2 regions of the Pollutimonas thiosulfatoxidans genome follow, and region 2 is predicted to be linked to the other one. Evidence: predicted binding sites of a transcription regulator. Region 2 holds the regulator's gene; the other holds the start of a gene.

Region 1 (4,421 bases), 290 kb from region 2:
GCGGCCAGTACAAAGGGTATAGACGCGAGCCGCATGTCGACAAGCGATCCGACGTCGAAACCTATTGCGCCGTACGGTTGTTCATCGACTCGTGGCGGTGGGCCGGTGTGCCCTGGTTCTTGCGTTCCGGCAAGTGCCTGGCCGAAGACGTTGCCGAGGTGCTGGTGCAACTGAAGCCGCCGCCGCAAGCCTTGTTCGACGACTCGCATCCGCGCGAAGGACGAGCCAACTATTTGCGCTTTCGCATCGCCCCGCGCTCGGCTGTCGCCTTGGCGGCCCGCGTGAAACGCTCGGGCAAGCAGTTTGTTGGCGATCAGCGTGAGCTGTTCCTGCTGGATGTCGACCCGCTGGAAGAGGCGCCATACGAACGTTTGCTGGCCGATGCCTTGGCCGGCGACAGGGCCTTGTTTACCAGCGAGAAAGCCATCGAGGCCTCATGGGCGGCGCTCGCGCCCGTGCTTGAACATCATCACAAGGTGGTGCCCTATGCGCCGGGCAGCTGGGGGCCTCGGCAGGCTGACGCGCTGGTGGCCGACTACGGCGGATGGCACAATCCATCGCCCACCAAGCATGCACCGATCGGGCCAACCGACACACTGTAGCCACTATGCGATCCAACGGAGGAAACCATGCAGATCGGACACCACCTCAGACGGCCGCAGCTTGCCTTGCTGCGCCGCTGCGCACTGGCACTGCTGGCATGGGCGCCGGCCAGTTTTGCTGCAAGCACTGAGCGGGCGGCAACCATGCATGAGTACGCCAGCGAGAAGGGCAAGGTAGTCGTCACCGAGCTTGCCACCGGCCTGGAGCGCCCCTGGGCGATGGCTTTCTTGCCGGATGACAAGGGCATACTGATCACCGAGAAACCCGGCACGCTGCGGCTGTGGCAGGAAGATGCGGGGCTGTCGCCTCCCATAACGGGGGTGCCTGAGGTGTATACCCGCTCGCAGGGCGGCTTGCTGGACATTGCGCTGGCGCCGGACTTCGCCAAGAGCCGCCGGGTCTATTTGTCGTATGCCGAAGCGGGCGACAACGGTCGGGCGGGCACCACGGTCGGTTACGGCATGCTGTCGCCCGACCAGAGTCGGTTGGACGACTTCAAGGTGATATTTCGCCAAATGCCCAAACTCTCGACGGGCGTCCACTTCGGCTCACGCCTGATATTCGATAGGCAAGGCTATCTGTTCATCGCCCTGGGCGAAAACAACCAACGCGCGACCTCACAAGACCTGGACAAGCTGCAAGGCAAGCTGGTGAGGCTGCATCCGGACGGGCGCGTGCCCGACGACAACCCCTTTGTCGGAATACAGGGCGCGCGCCCGGAAATCTGGTCTTACGGCCACCGGAATCAGCAGGGAGGGGCGCTGAACCCCTGGACGGGCGATGTGTGGACCCATGAGCATGGCCCGCGCGGCGGCGACGAAATCAATATCCCGAAGGCAGGCAAGAATTACGGCTGGCCCCTGGCGACCCACGGCATCAACTATTCGGGCGGAGCAATACCCGAAGCGCTGGGCACCACTGCCCAGGGCACTGAGCCGCCGCTCTATTATTGGGAGGTCTCGCCTGCCATCTCGGGCATGGCCTTCTATGACGCTGCCCGCTATCCGGCCTGGGATCGCTCTTTGTTTATCGGCGCCCTGAAAGATCAGAGCCTGATCCGCCTGACGCTGGACGGCAACACGATCACTGCCGAAGAGCGGCTGCTGGGCGAACGCAATGAACGAATACGGGATGTGCGCGTCGGCCCCGACGGCGAGGTCTACGTCTTGACGGACGAGGCGGACGGCAAATTGTTAAGACTGGGGCTGCGCTAGAAGGGCTACTTGATCAGCGTAACCGGCACATCGGTCAGGTTAAGCACTTTGGTGGCCACCGAACCCAGAACGAAGCCGCCCACGGCTCCCAGCCCACGTGTGCCCATCATGATCAAATCGCAATCTTGCTCGCTTGCATACTTGGCAATGGTTTGAGCCACAGGTCCAACAGCGGTTTTCTCCTTGTACGCAACACCGGTTTCATCAAGCAGCGCCTTGGCTGGACTGAGGGCGTTCTTGCCTTCGTCTTGGTAGTAGTCGTTGATTGCTTCCGCCGAAAAGAAGCGAGTAACGTTTCCTGACACAATGGGCGCCTGCACGGTTAACAGATGCAAGGTGGTGTTGCCCAGTTTGCCGCTAGCCTTGATTGCCGCTTTTACGGCGCGTAGCGATGCATCGGATCCGTCCACAGGTATAAGTATGGTGGTCATAAGTCCTCTTTTAGAAAAATTAGCCGTACAACTGGACATCGTTGCGGCTGGCATAAGCAGTATGGGTGCTTTATATTAAGAGACAGGATGGCCCGCGTCATGATTTAAATCAACTAGCGTCGTAAGCCGTCCTATTTTTTTTTCCTGCGCGGACTGCAAATTCACTATGGAGGTTTATGGCACCCCGAATAGAAGATTACGCCTTGCTCGGAAACTGCCGTACAGCGGCACTTGTGTCCAAATTGGGGTCCATCGACTGGCTCTGCTTTCCACGGTTTGACGCTGCGGCGTGTTTCGCCGCCATGCTGGGCACGCCAGAGAACGGCCGATGGCAGATCTCGCCCACCAGCCCCATACGCAACATCAAGCGCCATTACCACGATGGAACCATGATCCTGGAAACCACCTTTGTCACCGACGAGGGCGTGGCCACCCTGATTGATTTCATGCCGTCCACCTTTACGCATTCAAGCGTTGCACGCATTGTCGTGGGTGTCCAGGGCAGGGTCACTTTCGACATGGACCTGGTCATCCGCTTCGACTACGGCCGTACCGTACCCTGGGTGGAAAAACACGATCCGCGTACGCTGACCGCAGTCGCCGGGCCCGACATGCTGGTGCTGCGCACAGACGTTCCCCTCAAGGCGCGCGCCAAGCACACCAACGCGCGCTTCACTGTTGCGCAGGGTGAGCGCAAAGTATTTACCCTGTCGCACCAGCCATCCCACGAGCCGGTAGCCGACGCTTTTGATGCCGAAGCGGCTTTGGCCAAAACCGAATACTTCTGGCATGAATTCTCCAGCCGTTGCCCCGATGTTGGTCCATGGTCGGCCCTGGTGAAGCGTTCGCTGATTACGCTCAAGGCCCTTACCTACCTTCCGACGGGGGCATCGTGGCCGCGCCCACCACGTCCTTGCCCGAGCAGCTCGGCGGCAAGCGCAACTGGGACTACCGCTATTGCTGGCTGCGCGATGCCACCATGACCCTATTGGCATTCATGAGCCTGGGTTACTTCGAGGAAGCCCGCGCCTGGCGCGACTGGCTGGCGCGATCGATCGCCGGCAATCCGGGTCAAATGCAGATCATGTATGGCTTGGGTGGTGAGCGCCATCTGCCCGAATACGAGCTGCCCTGGCTGACTGGCTATGAAGATTCACAGCCGGTGCGCGTGGGCAACGCCGCCGCTACCCAAAGGCAGTTGGACGTCTATGGCGAAGTCGCCGACGCCATGGAGCAAGCCATCAAGGGCAGGCTGCCTGCGCACCCGCGCATTGAAGCCATTGCCGAAGTCATCGTGCCTTTTCTGGAACAGGCCTGGCGCGAACCCGACGAGGGCATCTGGGAGATACGAGCCGAGCGGCAACACTTCACGCACTCGAAAGTCATGGCCTGGGTGGCCTTTGATCGCATCGCGATGGTTGCCGGCGACATGAAGAATGGGCAAGAGTTCGCCGACAATTGCCGCAAGATAGCCGATGAGATACACGCTGAAGTCTGCCGCGAGGGCTATGACCCGGAACTGAATAGTTTTGTGCAGTTTTACGGCTCCAAGCTGCTGGATGCCAGCCTGCTGCAAATTGCGCTCACGGGCTTCCTGCCGCCGGACGACCCCCGCGTGCTGGGTACGGTTGCCGCTATCGAAGACCGCCTGATGCGCGACGGGCTGCTGTTGCGCTACGAAACCGAACATGGCGTGGACGGCCTGCCACCGGGCGAGGGCACTTTCCTGGTCTGCTCGTTCTGGCTCGCCGATGTCTATGTCCTGCAGGGGCGCGACGACGACGCGCGCGAACTGTTCGAACGCCTGGCAGGGCTATGCAACGACGTGGGTCTGCTGGCAGAGCAATACGACCCGCATCTTCGACGCATGCTGGGCAATTTTCCGCAGGCTTTCAGTCATGTGGGCATCATCAATACGGCATTGAATCTGCATCGGGTACAGACCCCCGCCCAAGAGCGGGCTCATGCCTGACAATGGCGCAGGGCCTTGCTGTCCGGCGCCTGCGGTTCGTGACATAATTGCGGCATGTTCACAGGAGGTGTTGAAATGAAAGTTCGTAATGTAGCGTTGGGCGTGGCCTTGTTGGCCATGGGCAGCATGGCGCAAGCCGCCCCGGATGCCGCCAAAGTACAAGACATACTAAGCAAGAACGCCTGTCTGGCCTGTCATGCG
Region 2 (4,421 bases):
CTTGGCACCGGCCAGCAAAGCCGCCATATCCAGCGACAGCACCCGCTTGCCCTTGAGGGTCTCGGGCACCTCGTTATTGATAATCCGCTGCGCCAGTCCTTCGACGATCGCCGTCTTGCCCACGCCGGGCTCACCGATCAACACCGGATTATTCTTGGTGCGACGTTGCAAGATCTGGATGGATCGACGGATCTCGTCGTCGCGGCCTATGACCGGATCCAACTTGCCCTGGCGTGCGAGATCGGTCAGGTCGGTAGTGTATTTGGATAGGGCCTCGCGGTTGGATTCGCCCTCGGAGTCGGCAACGCTGGCACCCCCGCGCACGGCTTCGATGGCGGCTTCCAGGGGCTTGCGTTGCAAGCCCGCCTCGCGTAGCAGGCGGCCCGTCTCGCCTTTATCGTCGGCCAGTGCCAGCAGGAAAAGCTCGCTGGCGATGTAAGAGTCGCCGCGTTTGCTGGCTTCTTTGTCGGTACGCGCCAATACCGCTTGCAACTCGCGGCTGACCTGTATGTTGCCTTCGGCCCCCTGAACTTGCGGCAAGGCTTCGATCTGCGCGGTCAAAGCCTGGCTCAGGCGATTGACCGCCACGCCGGCACGCGCCAGCAGGCTGCCCGCGCCGCTGTCGCTATCGGCCAATAGCGCCGCCAACACATGGGCCGGCTCGATATAAGGATTATCATGCTGAACAGCCAGGCTTTGCGCATCGGCAATGGCCTGCTGAAATTTGGTGGTAAGTTTGTCGAATCGCATAGTGTTCTTTGAAAGTGGAGAGAGCCATGGGCTCGAATAATGAATATGTGCGGCCTAACGGCCCTATTTCAAGGTAGAGCCCTCGCCGCCCCTATGGATAAATTCAAACAACTGGAAAGTTTCGTGGCCGTTGCGACGCTGGGCAGCCTGACTGCGGCGGCACGCGCCGAAGGCGTGGCGCCCGCCATGATGAGCCGACGCCTTACCGCGCTGGAGGGCCGCCTGGGCGTGAAACTGCTGCTGCGCTCGACCCGCCGCCTGTCGCTTACCTCCGAGGGCACCGCACTGCTGGAGGAAGCGCAGCGCATCCTGCGCGACCTGAACGACACCGAAGCCCGTATCACGCAGGGTAGCGTGAAGCCCGGCGGCCATTTGCGCGTCAGCGCGCCGGCCGGCTTTGGGCGCAGGCATGTTGCTCCCCTGCTGCCCGAGTTCACCGCCACTTACCCGGACGTCTCGGTCACCCTGGATCTGTCCGATCGCCTGGTCGACCTGATCGAAGAGCGCTACGATTGCGCCATACGCCTGGGCGAACTGGACGACTCGCAGATCGTGGGCTTGCGTCTGGCCGATAACCAGCGCGTTATCGTCGCCGCCCCTTCTTATCTGGAACGGCACGGACGCCCCGCAACACCAGACGACCTGGCACGACACAACTGCCTGTCCTTCGGCAACCAGGGCAACCAGGCCAGGGGCTGGCTGCTGCGGCAAAATGGGCAATTGCGTGCGATCCGGGCAAAAGGCAGTCTCGCCTGCAGCGATGGATCGGTACTGCATCAATGGACGCTGGCCGGCATCGGGCTGTCGTGGCGATCACTCTGGGAGGTCCGCGACGATCTGGCAGCAGGTCGGCTGCTTACCGTGCTGGACGACTACGCAGCGCCGCCCAATGGCATATTTGCCATGCTGCCCGAGCGCAAACACCTGCCCTTGCGTGTGCGGCTATTCGTTGACATGCTCAAAGAACGCTATGCCACGCCGTCGTATTGGGCGGCAACTGACGAAAAAACCACACTCGCGACATGACTTATCCGCCGAGAAGCCTATACTGACAGCCAACTGAAACCCAGATCTGTCCTGCATGCCTAAACGTATCCCGGTCGCACCCGAATCCACCCGCTGTTCCACCTGTATGCTAAGCGAACTGTGCCTGCCACTGGGCATGGCACGCGATGACGTGGCCAAGCTTGACGAGCTCATCAAGGAACGAATCCGCATCCCCAAGGGAAGCGCGCTATTCCATCTGGGCGAGAAGACGGAAGCGGTTTATGGCATCCGTTCCGGTTCGTTGAAGACGCAACTGGAAGATGCGTCGGGCCAGATCCAGATCACCAGCTTTCTGCTGCCGGGTGAAATCGTCGGCATGGACGGCCTGCTGGACAACGTCCATCTATCGCATGCCATCGCGCTGGAAGACTCCGAAGTATGCATCATCCGCATCGACGAGATGGACGAACTGGCCAGGCACCTGCCGGTGCTGCAACAACAGTTGCGCCGCCTCATGAGCAAGGAAATCGGCCGCTCTCACCAACTGGTCATGGCATTGGGCGCACTGCGCTCAGAACAGCGACTCGCCGCTTTTCTGGTCAACCTGTCGCAGCGGCTTTCCGCGCTGGGCTATTCTGCCAGCGAATTCATCCTGCGCATGAGCCGAGAAGAGATCGGCAACTACCTGGGCCTTACCCTGGAAACCGTCAGTCGGCTGTTCTCGCGATTTGCGCGCGAGAACCTGATACGCGTGCGACAGCGCGAAGTGCATATACTGGATATGCACGGCTTGCAGGCGCTGGCTGGGACCGACTGCGGTTGAGCCGCCTAGTCGGGCACCGGGTCGCCAAATTCGTCTTCAAGGCGACCGCGCGGCGCCAAATGCAGCGTTAACGCGCTAGATAGCGCTGCCATCACCCAGAACAAGAAAAAGCCCCCCGCATAGACAGCTTGTCGCTCTGCCTGGAAGAAGCCAAAGAAAGAAATATCCAGCGGGTCGATTGCCGCGAACACGGCGGCGCTGGTCGCCCCGGCGATCAAGAAAGACGGCCATAAAATCCACATCAATGAACGTCTACGCATAGTTGTCTCCTGATTATTCTTGGAATTATTCGCGCGCTTGCGCCTTCGGCGGCTGCGGAGCCGCCGGTACTTCATCCTGACGAGTGACCTTCAGCCCGCGCTTGATGCCACCATCAGTAATTGCCTGATCGCCGTAGTGCTCCACGGCGAGAAAAATCGTAATAATACAGCCCACCATCGCCGCGAAGGGGCCCGCCATCAGCAGCCAGGGCCAGGGCTCGCGCCACCAAGGCTTGCTGGGCCCTACAAGCTGCTCTGCGGGGTCGGGAAATTGTGACATCTACTGGCCTCTGGGTTATCGGGGAACAAAAAAGCTGGATCGCTCAACGACGGTGACCTCGCGGTCCGATCCGTAATTGCCCACAGTGGTCAATTCGATTTCATGCAAGCCAGGTGTGAGGGTGCCAGCCGGGGCACGTACCACGACGGGAACCAATCGGTTCGAGGCGGCATCCACCTGTACGGTATCTGTGCCCTCGTCGGCAGTCAGGATCGCAAGCTCGGGCACCCCGGTGGCGCTAAGTTTAAGCGTCAGCGGAGACTCGGAGGTGTTGATCATTTGCAGGCGATACACGTTCTCTATCATGCCACCGGCTACTTCACGGCCCAGCACCCCGCGATCACGTATGACATCCACCCGCAAAGGGTTGCGTGTAGCCAGGGAAAAAACAAAGCCTGCCACGATGATGGCCAACAGGCTCGTGTACACCAGCACGCGGGGACGCAGCAACCGCTTGCGAACCTGGGATTGCGACAGCCCATCGGTAATGGCGCGCCCCGACGTATAGCGGATCAGGCCCCTGTCGTAGTCCATTTTGTCCATGACGGTATCGCAGACATCGACGCAGGCGCCGCAGCCTATGCACATGTATTGCAGACCGTCGCGGATATCGATACCGGTTGGGCAGACCTGCACGCACAGACTGCAGTCCACGCAATCGCCCATGCCGGCTTCCTTGTGATCGATGCGACGCGAACGCCCGCCGCGCGGTTCGCCCCGGACGTGATCATAGGTAACGACAAAGGTGTCGTCATCGACCATAACGCTCTGGAAGCGGGCATACGGGCACATGTACTTGCACACCGCTTCGCGCATGAAGCCGGCGTTGCCCCAGGTGGCAAACGCATAGAACACCATCCAGAACCACTGCCATGGCCCCAGGCTAAGCGTAAGCAGGCCCATGCCCAGCTCGCGTATCGGCGAGAAATACCCGATGAAGGTAGACCCGGTCCACCATGCGATCAGGATCCAGACAAAATGCTTGGAGGCCTTGATACGCAGCTTGCGCAGCGACCAGGGCTGTTCGTCCAGGCGAATACGGGCCAGGCGGTCGCCTTCGATACGGCGCTCGACCCACATGAAGATCTCGGTGTAGACGGTCTGTGGGCAGGCATAGCCGCAGAACAACCGCCCTGCCATGGCCGTGAACAGGAACAATGCAAAAGCCGAGATGACCAGCAAAACAGCCAGATAAATGACATCTTGCGGCCACAGCACCATGCCGAATATATAGAACTTGCGTGCCGCCAGATCAAACAGCACGGCCTGACGGTCATTCCATTGCAGCCACGGCAAACCGTAGAAAATCAGTTGGGTGATG

The links. Region 2 encodes FNR, which switches genes on or off when oxygen is low (the NO sensors DNR and NnrR bind a similar motif). Its sites were predicted from a motif close to TTGATNNNNATCAA; they were not measured.
Region 1: the regulator FNR is predicted to act here: its motif matches at 2,348-2,361, upstream of CKA81_RS05670 (universal stress protein).

The regions. Positions count from the first base shown of each region.
Region 1 covers NZ_CP022987.1:1,173,448-1,177,868, forward strand. The annotation lists gene zwf (glucose-6-phosphate dehydrogenase) at 1-602, shown strand, start outside; gene CKA81_RS05665 (PQQ-dependent sugar dehydrogenase) at 630-1,817, shown strand; gene CKA81_RS05670 (universal stress protein) at 1,823-2,248, opposite strand; partial or broken gene CKA81_RS17590 (glycoside hydrolase family 15 protein) at 2,425-4,220, shown strand; gene CKA81_RS05680 (c-type cytochrome) at 4,296-4,421, shown strand, end outside.
Region 2 covers NZ_CP022987.1:1,462,989-1,467,409, forward strand. The annotation lists gene clpB (ATP-dependent chaperone ClpB) at 1-750, opposite strand, end outside; gene CKA81_RS06975 (LysR family transcriptional regulator) at 844-1,776, shown strand; gene fnr (fumarate/nitrate reduction transcriptional regulator Fnr) at 1,832-2,560, shown strand; gene CKA81_RS06985 (hypothetical protein) at 2,566-2,820, opposite strand; gene CKA81_RS06990 (hypothetical protein) at 2,846-3,100, opposite strand; gene ccoG (cytochrome c oxidase accessory protein CcoG) at 3,116-4,421, opposite strand, start outside.